DNA from 2 places in the Micromonospora sp. MH33 genome. Region 2 is predicted to be linked to the other one. Evidence: riboswitches for the same ligand, from Rfam matches in the RefSeq annotation. Region 2 holds a riboswitch; the other holds the start of a gene.

Region 1 (7,395 bases), on a different contig from region 2:
CATGAAGGCGACCGTGTCGGCCACCTCGCGGGCGAAGCCCATCTCGTGGGTGACCACCACCATGGTCATGCCGGCGGCCGCGAGGTCGGCCATCACCGCGAGCACCCCCTTGACCAGCTCGGGGTCGAGCGCCGAGGTGGCCTCGTCGAAGAGCATCACCTGCGGCCGCAGCGCGAGGGCCCGGGCGATGGCCACCCGCTGCTGCTGACCGCCGGAGAGCTGCGCCGGCCGGACGTCGGCCTTGTGGGCCAGCCCGACCAGGTCGAGCTGGGCGCGGGCCACCCGCACGGCCTCGTCCTCGGGGAGCTTCTTGAGCTTGCGTAGCGCGAGGGTGAGGTTGCGCAGCACGGTCATGTGCGGGAAGAGGTTGAACTGCTGGAACACCATGCCGATCCGCTGGCGCAGCGCGTCCGGGTCGTCGCCCAGCACGCTGCGCCCGTCCAGCAGCACGTCGCCCCGGTCCGGCTCGATGAGCCGGTTGATCGTCCGCAGCAGCGTCGACTTGCCGGAGCCGGACGGGCCGATGACGCAGGCCGTCCCGCCCCGGGCCACTTCGAGGTCGGCGCCGCGCAGGACCTGGTGCCGCCCGAAGGCCAGGTGCACGTCGCGGACGGCCAGGCTGACCGAGGTGGCGGTGGCGGTGGTCATCGCGGGTCCTTTCCGGTCGGCGCCGGCGCACCGGCGGGGTCGAGTTCGACGTCCAGGTCGGGGGCGGCCACCGCCCGGCCCTGCCGCAGCCGCCGGTCGATCCAGTTGACCGCGTGGGTCAGCGGCACGGTCAGCACCAGGTAGAACAGGCCGGCCAGCAGCAGCGCGGACTCGTTGCCGGTGGTGGCCGCGTAGTCCTGGCCGATCCGGAACAGCTCCCGCTGGCTGGCCACCAGGCCGAGGAAGTAGACCAGGCTGGAGTCCTTGATCAGCGCGATGAGCTGGTTGACCCAGGCCGGCAGCACCCGGCGTACGCCCTGCGGCACGATGACCAGGCGCATCGCCTCGCCCCAGGAGAAGCCGAGCGCCCGGGCCCCCTCCAGCTGGGCGGCCTCCACGCTCTGGATGCCGGCGCGGAAGATCTCTCCGATGTAGGCGGCGGCGATCAGCGACAGCGCCAGCACGCCGAGCGGGTACGGGTTCGGACCCCACACCTGCATGCCCAGCGGCGCCAGGCCGACACCGATGAGCAGGATGGTCGCCGCTGCCGGCAGGCCGCGGAACACGTCGGTGTAGACCCGGGCCGGCCACCGCAACCATCGGGTACGCGAGATGCCCGCCACGGCCAGCAGCATGCCCAGCACCGAGCCGAGCAGGGCGGCGGAGACCGCCAGGATCAGCGTGTTGGGCAGCCCGACGGTGAGCATCTCGGGCAGCGCCTCGCGCATGGCGTCCCAGTCGAAGAAGGTCTCCCACAGGGTGCTCAGTGGATCCATGTCTCCGTCCGCCCCGCTCGTCTCAGTCGTTCCGGGTCAGGAAGCCGCCGACGGCGACGGCACGGTGACCGTGCCGCTGCCCGGCTTGAAGTCGGCCGGGATCGGCCGGCCCGGGTAGTACTGCGCCTGGAGCTTGGTCCAGGTGCCGTCGGCGATCACCTCGTCGAGGCCCTTGTTCAGCGCCTCGCGCAGCTTGTCGTTGCCCTTGGCCACCGCGTACGCGGTCGGGGCCGGGCTGAGCTGCTTCGCGGCCACCGTGATCTTGCCGTTGCTGTCCGCGGCGGACTTGTCGCCGATCTCGGCCGGGGCGATCCAGGCGTCGGCCGTGCCGGCCTTGAGCTGGTTGACCGCGCCGTTGTAGTCGGGCACCCGGACCGGGTTCAGGTTCTCCCGCGTGGCGTAGTCGTCCTGCACGGTGCCCTGCACGACGACGACCCGCTTGCCGGCGAGCTGGTCGAAGCCGGTGATCGGGGAGCCGGCCGGCACGTCGAGCCCGAAGTAGCCGAAGTCGTAGCCGTTGCCGAAGTCGACGGTCTTCTTCCGGGCCTCGGTGATGGTGATGGAGGAGCTGCCCACGTCGAACTTGTGGTTGTTGACCTGGGAGAGCAGGGCGGAGAAGTCGGTGCCGACGAACTCCACCTTCAGGCCGGCCTTCGCGGCTACCGCGGTGAGCAGGTCGTTGTCGAAGCCGGTGAACTTGCCGTCCTTCAGGTACACGTTCGGCGGCGCGTCGGTGAGCGTGCCGGCCCGCAGCACGCCGGCCTGGAGCAGGCCGTACGGGTTGGCGGCCTCGCTGGTGGCGCCGTCGTCACCGCAGGCGGTGAGGGCGGTGGCGGCGAGCACGGCGGCGGCGCCGAGCGCGGCGGCGCGGGTCAGGGCGGAACGGATTCGCACAGGTGTCTCCAGGGTCCGGGGCGGCGTGGGCGCACGCCGCCGACGGCGCGCCCGAGGCGGGCGAGCCGGAAGGGATGGTGCGGAAGGTGGGGGAGTGGCGCTCAGCGCGCGTCGGCGCGGCGACAGGCGTCGCTGCTCACCCGCATCAGGTCGACGTGCCGCCGCTTGACCAGCGCGAAACGCGCCGGATAGGCGATGCCGTCGGCCGGCGGGGTGCGGAGCTGAGCAGACATGGTTCCCTCTGGTCGGTGATGACCTGGGTACCAGGCCACGCTTGCACCGGCGGCTGCCGGTGCCTGGTCCTCACCCGGGGCACCCCACCGCGGAGGAGGGTTGCCGGCCAGCGAGCCGGGGCTTGACGCTGGCGCTCATGACCTGCCGAGAAGGCTAGCAGCAGCGCCACCCCGGACGTCCAGCCGTTATGACCGTGCTCACGCCCGTGCCTTACCGGCGAGTCGGCATGACCGGGGCGTCGCGGCCGGTGCCGTGCCGGGACCGGCTCTTCTGCTCGTGGTAGTCCTGCTCGACGTTGACCGTCCAGACGTCGTGGCCGGCGCCGTGGGCGATGTTCTCGGCGGCCAGCATCGCGGTGAGCATCGAGTGGTCGGCGTTGTTGTAGCGGTGCATCCCGTTGCGCCCCACCGGGTGCACGTTCGGCACCTCCCGGGCCAGCCAGTTCCGGATCACGTCCACGTTGTGCTGGTAGCGCTCGTCGTAGACCGGGTACGCCTTCGGCATCCGGACCACGTAGCCGGCCTCCACGCAGCCGGGCCGGACCAGGCCCAGCCGCTCCAGTTCGGCGGTGGCGAAGGCGACCAGGTCCGCGTCCGGGGTCCGCCACATCTCGTCGTCCTCGAAGACGAAGTACTCCAGCCCCAGGCAGGTCCGCCCGTCCTTGACCAGGTACGGCGACCAGGAGCCGAAGTTCTGGATCCGGCCCACCTTGGCGGCCGGGTCGTGCACGTAGATCCAGTTGTCCGGGAACGAGAACTCCTCGGGCACCACCAGCGCGACGGTCAGGAAGTCCCGGTAGCGCAGGTCGTCGGCGGCGGCCCGTACCTCCGGCGGGGCCTCCGGCTGCATGGCCCGCACCAACGCGGAGATCGGCATCGAGGAGATCACGTGGTCGGCCGGTTCGGTGCGCTCGCCCCCGGCGTCGACCACCGTGACGGCGGTGGCCCGCCGCCGCGCCGGGTCCCGGTGCACCTCGGTCACCCAGGTGTTGGTGCGGACCGTGCCGCCCCGCTTCTCCACCTCCTCGGTACAGCGCTCCCACATCATCCCGGGGCCGTGCTTCGGGTACTGGAACTCCTCGATGAGGCTGGTCACGTCCTTGCGGTTGCGCCGGGGCAGCAGCGCGTTGAGCACCGCGGTGGAGAGCGACAGGTTCTTGATCCGCTGGGCGGCCCAGTCGGCCTGCAACTGGTCGGCCGGCATCCCCCAGACCTTTTCGGTGTACGTCTTGAAGAAGATCGAGTAGAGCCGCCAGCCGAACCGGGCCGACACCCAGCCCTCGAAGTGCGACTGGTCCTTCGGCGGGCGCAGCCGGGCCCGCCCGTACGAGCCGACGCAGCGCAGCGCCTCCAGCAGGCCGAGGTTGCGCAGCGCGTTGCCGGCGTTGAGCGGGTAGTCGTAGAGCGCGCCCCGGTAGTAGATCCGGCTCATCCGCGGCCGGAGCAGGAAGTCCTCGTCGGGGAGGATCTCGTGCCAGAAGTCCTCCACTCGGGAGACCTTGGTGAAGAACCGGTGTCCGCCGATGTCGAATCGCCAGCCGTCCCGCTCCACCGTGCGGCTGATCCCGCCGACCACGTCGTCGGCCTCGTAGACCCGGACCGGCTCGCCGTGGCGCAGCAGCTCGTACGCGGCGGTCAGCCCCGCGGGCCCCGCCCCGATGATCACGGTCCCGTTGCCGTCCCCCATGCCGTCCTCCGCCGCCAGCCTGCCGATGCGGCAGCGCCCTTACCCGTCCTGCCCCCCGACTCACCTGCGCCCGCGATCCGCGACGCCCGGGTCACCCGTTCGGGGCCCGGCGGGTGTGAACCGGGGCGGAACGGGGATGCGGGGCCGGTTTCCCGGTCCGGGGGTCGGTCGCGGGGCGACCGGTGGGAGCGGGATGCGAGACGAGCGGCGGGCCGGGACGACCGACGGCCCCGCCCCGGCGCGGTGGTCGGGCGTGCCGGGGCGGCTGGCGTCGGCCGGCGGGCGGCTGGTCACCCGGATCCCCACGCGCTGGGGCTTCGTGCTCGCCGTCTTCGTCGGCTCGAAGCTGGTGCTCAGCCTGGTCGGGGTGCTGGTGCTGACCGCCTGGGACGGGGTGCCCGGCGCGCCCCCCGCGGACGAGACGATGACGCGGATCCAGCAGGACCGGATCTCGTCGCACCGCTGGATCTCGCTCTGGTTCGCCTGGGACTCGTTCCTCTACGACAACCTGGCCCGGCTGCCGCTGGACCGGCCGTGGAACGACTTCGGCTTTCCACTGCTCTACCCGTTCCTGGCCCGGCCCCTCGCGCCGCTGCTCGGCGGGCACACCGCCTGGGCGCTGTTGCTGGTCGCCAACGTGGCGCTGCTGTTCCAGCTCTGGTTCGCGTACCGGCTGGGGGCCCGGCTGCTCGGCGACGAGGATCCGGGCGACGGCCGGCGGGCCGTCCGGTACCTGCTGCTCCTGCCGACCGCTTTCCTGTTCCAGGCCGCGCTGACCGAGTCGCTCTTCGTCTGCCTCGCCCTGGCCGCGTTCTGGTACGCCGAGCAGCGCCGCTGGCTGGTGGTCGGGATCGTCGGCTACTTCCTGGCGATGAGCCGCTCGGTCGGCTTCGTGGTGGTGATCCCGCTGGCCCTGGTGCTGCTGCGCCAGCACGGCTGGCGCCTGGGTCTCCGTAGCCTGCCGCGCTACGTACGGGAGGGCTGGCCGCTGCTGCTGGTGCCGGCCGGCTGGCTGACCTTCATGGCGTTCTGTCGCTGGCAGAGCGGCGACTGGTTCGCCTACCAGCACGCCCAGGAGAAGGGCTGGGGGATCAAGGTGCAGAACCCGCTCGGGGTGGCCGGGTCGGCGCTCGTCGGCGACAACTCGGCAAACAGGTTCCGGGTCTGGATCGCCGTGGCGATGCTGCTCGTGGCGGCCGTCGGGCTGCGCCGGCGGGCCGACTGGCCGTACCTGGCCTACACGGTGATCGTGGTGCTGGTGCCGTTGTCGATGGGTCCGCCGGTGTACAAGAGCCTGCTGCGCTACCTGCTGGCCGCGTTCCCGGTGGCGCTGGTGCTGGCCCGCTGGGCCCGCCGGCCCGGCCTCGACCCCTGGCTCACCGCCGGGCTGGCGCTGCTCCAGGGCGCGCTGTTCGCGGTGTGGCTCACCTACTGGACCCACCTCATCATCTGAGCCGTCGGGCGCGCTCCGCCGGCGGCCCGCAGAATGGCCGGATGAGCGACCGGCGGGTGACCCTCGACGACCTCGGCGCCTGGCTGATCAAGGGCAACGCGGACGCGGTGGACCTGGCCGGCCGGTACGCCACCGAACTGCACGGCAAGGCGGCCACCACCGAGGCGCAGGCCGCCTGGGCGCTCGCCCACCTCCGGCGCCCGGTCGTCGACGCCGACCGCACCGCCCGCGTGTGGCAGCGGGTGGTCGCCCTCGCCGGCGCGTACGAGATGCACCCCTGACCTGGAATGGGGGCGCCTCACGGCGCCCCCACCGGGTAGGTTGCTCCGGTGTTCACCCTTCCCCTGACCGACGACGCCGAGCTGCGGCAGCTGATGCCGTGGCACGCCGACGAGTTCCTCGCCAACCTCGACCGGTGCCGGGAGCACATCGCCCCCTGGGTGGGCGCGTCCTTCGTGGCCACCGACGCCGAGTCCGCCCGCCGGGTCCTGCAGAACTACGCCGACCGGTGGGCCCGCGACGACGGCGGGATCTGGGGCATCTGGCAGCGCGGCACCCTGGTCGGCGGGGTGCTCTTCGTCTCGCTCAGCACCACCACCGGCGTCTGCGAGGCCGGCTGCTGGCTGGAGGCGGGCGCCGAGGGGCAGGGCCTGGTCACCCGCGCGGCCCGCGTGATCATCGACTGGGCGGTCCGGGAACGCGGCATCCACCGCGTCGAGTGGGTCACCAAGGCCGGCAACGACCGCAGCATCGCGGTGGCCCGGCGGCTCGGCATGAGCCGCGACGGGGTGCTGCGCGGGGCCGCACCCGCCCCGGAGGGCCGGGCCGACATGGAGGTCTGGTCGGTGCTGGCGCCGGAGTGGACGGCCGCCGGCTGACCCGGGGCCGGTCACCCGGCGCGATTTTGTCGTACCCGGACGTCAACATGTGTCCATGGCTGCCCCCGCACTGGCCGACCGGTCCCCTCAGCCGCGCGCCCTGCCGCTGCGCGAGGTCCGCACCCGGCTCACCCAGCTCGTCTCCCTCGCCGAGTTGACCGACACCGTCACCGTCGTGACCCGCGACGGTGATCCGCGCCCGGTCGCCGCGATCGTGCCCGCCGCGGCGGCGCGCACCGCGGCGCAGGCCCGGGTCGACGCCGACCGGATAGCCGCGATCAGCGCCGGCTGGTCCCGGCGGCTGGAGGAGCTGCACCGGCAGAGCAGCCGGCGGCACGCCGCCGAGCTGCGCGCGCTCACCGACGCCCTCGCCGAGGTCTGGGCCGAGCTGGACCGCCGCGCACCGGCCGGCGACCCGGCGCTCGCCCGGCTCCGCGCCGCCCACACCGACCTGCTGCGCGGCTGACCGCGCGGCCTCCGACCAGCTCGGATCGGAGGCCGCGGGAGTACGTCAATCCCGGCCGCGCTGCCGGCGGTAGCGGCGGATCAGCGCGGCGGTGGAGGAGTCCACGTCGCCGAGGTCCGGCCCGGCCCCGCTGAGCTTCGGCGCGAGCTGGTTGGCCATCACCTTGCCCAGCTCCACGCCCCACTGGTCGAAGGCGTTGATGTCCCAGACCGCGGCCTCGGTGAAGACGATGTGCTCGTAGAGGGCGATGAGCTGGCCCAGCGTCGCCGGCGTGAGCTTCGGCGCGATGATCGACGTGGTCGGGTGGTTGCCCGGCATGATCCGGTGCGGCACCACCTCCGGCGCGGTGCCCTCCGCCTC
Region 2 (7,395 bases):
GCAGGCGGGCCCTGAGCAGCCAGCCGACCGCCGGGGCGAGCAACGCGGAGAGCAGCAGCGCGACCGCCAGCGGGATGATCACGATGCGGATCGTGCCGACGATCTTGAGCAGCGACCAGGTGACGATGCCGACCACGATGAGCCGCCAGCACCAGGCCGCGGCGATCCGCAGCGCGTGCGGCACCTCCACGTCGTCCTGGCTGGTGGTCGAGGCGTGCACGGGGGCCGGCGGCTCCGCGTCCACCACGGGCGCCGCCGGGGGCGCGGCCGGGCCCGGCGAGGAGGGCGAGGCCGTGCCCGACTCCTCCGCCGACCGGTCCGGATCGGCCCGCCGGGCCCGCGCCGACTCGCGGCCGGACTCGTACGCGCGGCGGAGCCGTCCACGCATCCGCTCGAAGCGGCTCAAGCGCACCTCCCGCAAACTGGTCCGCCCCCGAGACAGGGGGACAGGATACGTCTGTCCGCCCCACCCTAGGGCGGCTGCGCCAGACTTGCCCCCCTGCCGCTCCGCCCAACCACGCCGGCACCGACGACCGGGCACGCGGTAGCGTCTTCGCGTGACCGCCGACCAGGACCTCGACGCCGGCCTTCCGATCCGCCTGCTGCACGACCGCGTGCTGGTGCGTACCGAGAACGGCGAGGGGGAACGCCGCTCCACCGCCGGCATCGTCATCCCGGCCACCGCCGCCGTCGGCAAGCGGCTGGCCTGGGCCACCGCGGTGGGCGTGGGCCCGAACGTCCGCTCCGTCGTCTCCGGCGACCGGGTGCTGTTCGACCCGGACGACCGCTCCGAGGTCGAGCTGCACGGCCGGGCGTACGTCCTGCTGCGCGAGCGGGACGTGCACGCCGTCGCGGCCGAGCGGGTGGAGAACGAGCCGACCGGATCGAGCGGCCTCTACCTGTAGGCGCCGCCCGCGCCGCGGGCGCCGTTTGTACCGCTGCCCGGCGGGAAGCCCCAGGCACGACAGCGCCCTGGGGAGGGATCATGCCGGTAGTCATCAAGAAGATACTTGCCTGGGGATTCCTCGCGTTCCTGATCTACTTCATGGCGTTCCGGCCGGACGGCGCGGCCCAGCTGTTCAAGGGGATCGGGGTGGCCCTCATGGCCATCGCCCAGGGTCTCGGCGACTTTCTCACCGGCCTGATGACCTGAGGAGCCGGCCCCGGGACGGTTCGTTCAGGCGTGCGGGGGCCAGGCGGGGCGATGGCCGGGCCAGCCGGGCGGGCCGTAGCCGGCCGGAGAGGCGGGCGGCGGTGGCGGGGCCAGCACCACCGGGATCGGCACCACCGGCTCGTCCGGGGCCTCGACCGCGCGCTGCGACCCGTCGGGGAAGCGCAGGTGGTAGCGCTGCCCGTCCCAGACCCCGACCGGCGCCTGCGGGTCACGGCCCACGAAGAACGCCCGGTACGCCCCGATCGCGTCCAGCAGCTCCCGTTCCTCCCGCGCCGTCCGGTCCCGCTCGGCGGGCTTGCGGTCCAGCCCCCGGCGCATCCCGTCGCGCAGCAGCGCCAGCCGGGTGGCGGCGAACTGGTAGCCGCGCATCGCCCGCACCCCGCCGTCACCGGCCACCCGCCGGGCCCAGGTCCGGGCGGCGTGCCGCCGGCCGAGACTGCCCAGCGCGGCCACCTCGGGCGGGGTGAGCCAGCCGGCCCGGACGTAGTCGGGCAGGGTGCGCTCGGTGAGCCGCCCCTCCCAGGCACGCAGCCAGACGGCCAGCCCCACCATGCCGAAGAAGATCGGCACCATCACGCCGATGTAGCCGTAGAGCGCGATCAGCGGCTGGCCGGTGGCGGCGGCCAGTGAGGGCAGCAGGTTCCAGGTGCCGTGCAACATCATGGCCAGCAGCAGGCCGGCGATCGGAGCGAGGAAGCGCACCCGCCGGTCCGCGGTACGCGCGGCGACCCCCAGCCCCACGCCGGTCATCGAGGTGAACAGCGGGTGGGCGAAACCGAAGAGCAGGATCCGCACGATGAAGATGGCGATGACCTGACGCGCGCCGGTGGCCGGCCCGTACTCCTGGACGCCGGCGCGGTAGCCGTACCCGCCCAGGTAGAGGATGTTCTCCACCATGGCGAAGCCGACCGCGGAGAGCCCGCAGTAGACCAGGCCGTCGGTGACCCCGGAGAACTCCCGGCGGCGGAAGATCAGCAGCAGCAGCGGCCCGGCCGCCTTGGTCAGTTCCTCGATGAACGGGGCGACCAGCACGGCGGTCAGCGCCGCCGGCAGCCCCCAGTCCTTGAACAGCCGGGCACCGGTCTCGTTGACCAGCAGCGAGATGGCGGTGGAGACGAACGCGCCCCAGGCGAAGCAGAAGATCAGGTACTTCAGCGGCTCGGGCTCGTAGCGGTCGAGCCAGAGGAAGCAGGAGACCAGCACCGGCACCGGCAGGATCGCCGCGATCACGCCGACCAGCAGCGCCTCCGCGCCGAGGCTTTCGCCCAGGGTGAAGACCATGAAGACCGCGCCGGCGGCGATCAGCAGCACCACCCCGGCCAGCGCCAGGAACCGCCGCCAGCCGAGCCGGCGCAGCGGCATCCGGGGAGCCGGCGACCCCGGCGGGACGGCGGGCGCGGTCGGCGGCGGCGGCAGGGCTCCGCCGGGCGGGGTGACGGCCATGCGGTCAGCGTAGTCACCCGCGACCCACTGGTCCGGCCGCATCGCGACCGCTATGCTCCCGGACAGGTCACGAGTGCCAGCGTCAAGCCCCGGCTTGCTGGCCGGCAACCCTCGTCGAGTTCGCGGTGGGGTGCCCCGGGTGATGACCGGGCCCAGCCCGAACCGCGTGCTGGGCAAGCGCGGACCCCGTCCCGGTGCCCACCCACCCGGGGTCCCCTGGACCCGGAAGGCTCCGGCATGACCGTCACCCTCGTACCCTCGCTGCCCACGCTGTCCACTCCGAGCCGGCCGGACCCGCTCGGCGTGCTCGGCGTACCGGGGGAGATCAACCTGGACCACGCGGCCAGCGCGCCGTGCGCGCGGGCCGCGGCCGACGCGGTGGCCGAACTGCTGCCCTGGTACGCGAGCGTGCACCGGGGCGCCGGCGCGCTGTCGCGGCGCTGCACGCTGGCCTACGAGCGGGCCCGGCAGACCGTGGCCGACTTTGTCGGCGGCCGCCCCGACGACCACGTGATCTTCACCCGGAACACCACCGACGCGCTGAACCTGCTGGCCCGGGCGCTGCCCGCCGGCACCACGGTGGTCACCTTCGCCGGCGAGCACCACGCCAACCTGCTCCCCTGGCCGCGCGGCTCGGTCCGGCTCCCGGTGCCGGACGGCCCGGGCGGCGCGGTCCGCTCCCTCGACGCCGCGCTGGCCGAGCTGTCCCGCGACGCCCGGCCGGGGCTGCCGGTGCTGGTGGCGGTGACCGGCGCGAGCAACGTGACCGGGGAACGCTGGCCGGTGGCCGAGCTGGCCCGGGTGGCCCGCCGGCACGGCGCCCGGATCCTGGTGGACGCCGCCCAGCTGGCACCGCACACCCCGGTGGACCTGGCCGCGCTGGACGTCGACTACCTGGCCCTCTCCGCCCACAAGCTGTACGCCCCGTTCGGCGCGGGCGTGCTGGTGGGGCGGGCGGACTGGCTGGACGCGGCACCGCCGTACCTGGCCGGCGGCGGGGCCACCAGCCACGTCGGGGCCGGCACCCACGAGGTGCGCTGGGCCACCGGCCCGGCCCGGCACGAGGCGGGCACCCCGAACCTGCTCGGCGCGGTGGCCCTGGCGGCGGTCTGCGCGGCGCTGGCCGCCGCGGACCGGGACGCGCTGCACTCCCGCGAGCAGGCGCTGCTGGGCCGGCTCCGGGCGGGCATCGCCGCCCTGCCGCACGTGGTGGAGCTGCGCACCTTCGGGCCGGACGCGCCCCGGGTGGGCATCGTCAGCTTCGTGGTCGCCGGCCGGGACTCCGCCGAGGTGGCCGCCCACCTGGCGACCGCACACCGGATCGGCGTCCGGGACGGCCTGTTCTGCGCCCACCCGCTCGCCCGCCGCCTGCTGACCGAGGCGGCCACCCGCAGCGGCCGCGACGACCTGCCCCCCACCGCCATCCGCGCCAGCCTGGGCCTCGGCACGACCGAAACCGACGTGGAAACCCTCCTGACCGCCCTGTCCACCCTCCCCTGACCCGGGACTGTGGGCGAGTGAGGGCGGGGGTGGTGGGTCAGCCGACGGGGGGTGCGGTGGGGGGTTTGGGGGTGGGGCTTTGTTCGGTGGTTTCGCCGGAGCGCTGCTCGCGGTCGCCGAACGCCTGGCGGACCAGGCGGTTCGCCTCCTCCTGCTCGATGCCGGAGGCCACCATGAGGTCGCTCGCCGTGGTCCGCACCTGGGCGATCACCACGCTGCCGGAGAAACCAACCCCCTCGGCGTACGCCCGGCCGGCCTCGCTGACCGCGCGCAGCGACCGCTCCCGGGCCTTCTCCGGCTCCTCCCCGACGGCGAACTCGTGCCGCAGCAGGCGTACCGACTCGGCCAGGTGGGCGATCGAGTCGGGCATCGTCTCGGGGACGGGCTCCTCGTCCTCGATGATGGTGACCGAGCGGCGGATCAGCGTGCCGCTGTTCCGCATCGCCCGGTCGATCGGTTCCGCCGCCTCGGCGTAGTGGGTCAGCTCGTCCCGCCGGTGCCAGCGGGCCGGGGAGATGGTGATGGTCTCCTTGGCCCCCTCGATGGCCTCCGAGAGCGCGGCCAACTCCTCCTTGTTCTCCCGGAGCCGGAACAGCGCCCGCTGGGCCACCCCCCGGTCCCGGTTGCGCAGCGCCTCCGCGCAGGCGTCGAGTTGCCCGGCGAGCAGGTCCAGCGCCGGCCGGGCCGCCCGGTTGATCACGCGTAGCGGGTTGAGCGGCAGCAGGATCGCGGTGACCAGCAGCGCGATGCCGCCGCCGATGAAGGCGTCGACGAAACGGGGTATCTCCAGATTCTGGGTGGACGGGCTGAGCGTCACGATCAGCACCGCGGTGGCCGCCGCCTGGATCACGATGGCCACGCTCGCCCCGGCGAAGACGGTCAGCAGGATCGCCGCGGTGACCACCAGGCCGAGCTGCCAGGCGCCGGTGCCCAGGAAGTAGATCAGCAGATCGCCGACGAACACCCCGACCGCCACCCCGATGATCAGCTCGACGGTCCGGCGGAACCGCTGGCCGACCGAGGCGGCCAGGGTGCCGACCGCCGAGATGGGCGCGAACACCGGCTGCGGATTGCCCAGCAGCCGGTGGGAGACCAGGTAGGCCAGCCCGGCCGCGAGGCCCGCCTGGACCGCCAGGCCGGTCGCCGTACGCACCCGGTGCAGCCGGTCGTGCAGGGTGGCCTTGCTCCGGTGCCGGAGCTGCTCCATGGCCTCCGAGATCCGCGCCCCGTCGACGTCGACCAGTCCCTCGCGCAACGCGGTACGTCGTAAAAACGACGGTCGTCGGTCCCGGGCCACGGCCATGGCCGGGACTACCCGTCCCGCCCCCGGTGAATCCTCCGGACCGGCCGGGATGGGGCAGACTCCACCGGGTGGACGAGCTGATGGAACGGTGGCGGGACGCGGCCCGGGCGGCGGGCGCGACCGACCCGGCCGGCGTCGAACGGGCCGGGGCCCGGCTGCTGGCCGGCTGGGCGGAGCCGCACCGGCACTACCACACGGTGACCCACCTGCGGGCGGTGCTCGACGTGGTCGACGCGTACGCCGGGTCGGCCCGCCGCCCGGACCTGGTCCGGCTGGCGGCGTGGTGCCACGACGCGGTCTACGACCCGCGGGCCGGCGGCGACGCCAACGAGCGGGCCAGCGCCGAACTGGCCGGGGAACTGCTCACTGCCGCCGGGCTGCCGGCGGCGGCGGTGACCGGGGTACGCCGCCTGGTGCTGCTCACCGCCGGCCACGCGGTCGGGCCGGACGACCCGGACGGCGCCCTGCTCTGCGACGCCGACCTGGCGGTCCTGGCCGCCCCGCCAGCCGACTACGACCGCTACGCCGCCGCCGTCCGCCGCGAGTACGCGCACGTCCCCGACCCGGGGTTCCGCGCCGGCCGCGCCGCCGTCCTGGCGAACCTGCTGGCCCTGCCCGCCCTCTACCGACTCCCCGAGCCGCACAGCCGGTGGGAGTCCCCCGCCCGCGCCAACCTCACCCGGGAACTCGCGGCCCTGCGCTGACCCCGGCGTCCCGTGCCGCCGGCCGAGCCGGAGCGGGGACCGTGCTGGGCTTGGGCCGGCGCAGGCCGGCGGCGCGGAGCAGGAGGACGATCTCGCGGGAGGGGACGAGCCGGGCGCCCAGCCAGACGGCCATCGGGACGCGCTCGGCCGGAACGTCGTAGTGGTCGCGGTCGAAGCCGCGCCGGGGCACGCCCAGCGCCTCGGCGAAGGCGTGCAGCTCCGCGTACGAGAGGTCGCTGATCAGGTGCGACCACAGCCGCCCCCGCCAGGGCACCGCGGGCGGGTCCAGGTAGAGCATGGCGACCAACGGTACGCCCGGTTGGTCAACCCCGCCGGCACGACCTAGCCTTCCCGGCATGGCCGCCCATCCCCTCCTCGACGACCTGCGGACCGCCCTCGGCGACGCCGCCGTGCTGACCGACCCCGACCTGCTGGCGATGCACGCACGGGACGAGGCCGACCTGTGCGCGGCGGGCACCCCGCTGGTCGTGGTCCGCCCGCGCGACACCGCGGAGGTCGTGGCGGTGGTCCGCGCGGCCGGCCGGCACGGCGTACCCGTGGTGCCGCAGGGGGCGCGGACCGGGCTGGCCGGCGCGGCGAACGCGGTGGACGGCGCGCTGGTGCTGAGCACCGTGGCGATGGACCGGATCCTGGAGGTCGACCCGGTCAGCCGGATCGCCGTGGCGCAGCCCGGCGTGGTCAACGCGACGCTCGGCGGGGCGGTCCGCGAGCGCGGCCTCTGGTATCCGCCGGACCCCGGCTCCTGGGAGTCGTCCACCATCGGCGGCAACGTGGCCACCAACGCCGGCGGCATGTGCTGCGTGAAGTACGGCGTGACCACCGAGTACGTGCTCGGGCTGGAGGTGGTGCTCGCCTCGGGCGAGGTGCTGCGGACCGGCCGGCGCACCGCCAAGGGCGTCGCCGGGTACGACCTGACCCGCCTCTTCGTCGGCTCGGAGGGCACCCTCGGGGTGATCACCGAGGTGACCGTGGCGCTGCGCCCGGCGCCTGAGGAGTCGCTGACCCTGGTCGCGGTCTTCCCCACCACGGCGGCGGCCGGCACCGCGGTCGCCGGCATCGCCGAACGCGGGCTCACCCCGAGCCTGCTGGAACTGCTGGACCGGACCCACCTGCGGGCCATCGAGGCGTACCGGCCGATGGGGCTGCGCACCGACGCGCAGGCGCTGCTGCTGGCGGCGGTGGACACCGGCTCCCGGGCGGCCGGCGACCTGGCCCGGCTCGCCGAGGTCTGCACGGCGGCCGGGGCCGAC

Evidence for each region. A riboswitch is a leader RNA that binds a small molecule or an ion and turns the genes downstream of it on or off. The one in region 2 is predicted to bind S-adenosylmethionine.
Region 1: linked by a shared signal. The riboswitch ahead of B0E53_RS40200 (putative leader peptide) and the one ahead of B0E53_RS09815 (aminotransferase class V-fold PLP-dependent enzyme) in region 2 are both predicted to bind S-adenosylmethionine.

Annotation. Positions count from the first base shown of each region.
Region 1 is NZ_MUYZ01000179.1:1,901-9,295, forward strand. It holds gene B0E53_RS23625 (amino acid ABC transporter ATP-binding protein) at 1-648, opposite strand, end outside; gene B0E53_RS23630 (amino acid ABC transporter permease) at 645-1,424, opposite strand; gene B0E53_RS23635 (ABC transporter substrate-binding protein) at 1,461-2,318, opposite strand; gene B0E53_RS40200 (putative leader peptide) at 2,420-2,551, opposite strand; SAM riboswitch class IV at 2,584-2,694, opposite strand; gene B0E53_RS23640 (NAD(P)/FAD-dependent oxidoreductase) at 2,763-4,238, opposite strand; gene B0E53_RS23645 (hypothetical protein) at 4,432-5,691, shown strand; gene B0E53_RS23650 (hypothetical protein) at 5,733-5,972, shown strand; gene B0E53_RS23655 (GNAT family protein) at 6,021-6,569, shown strand; gene B0E53_RS23660 (hypothetical protein) at 6,625-7,035, shown strand; gene pgi (glucose-6-phosphate isomerase) at 7,081-7,395, opposite strand, start outside.
Region 2 is NZ_MUYZ01000042.1:3,399-10,793, reverse strand. It holds gene B0E53_RS09830 (AI-2E family transporter) at 1-406, opposite strand, end outside; gene B0E53_RS09825 (co-chaperone GroES) at 558-905, shown strand; gene B0E53_RS37460 (hypothetical protein) at 986-1,153, shown strand; gene B0E53_RS09820 (PrsW family intramembrane metalloprotease) at 1,178-2,659, opposite strand; SAM riboswitch class IV at 2,683-2,803, shown strand; gene B0E53_RS09815 (aminotransferase class V-fold PLP-dependent enzyme) at 2,855-4,117, shown strand; gene B0E53_RS09810 (FUSC family protein) at 4,155-5,414, opposite strand; gene B0E53_RS09805 (metal-dependent phosphohydrolase) at 5,489-6,124, shown strand; gene B0E53_RS09800 (DUF4031 domain-containing protein) at 6,096-6,422, opposite strand; gene B0E53_RS09795 (FAD-linked oxidase C-terminal domain-containing protein) at 6,481-7,395, shown strand, end outside.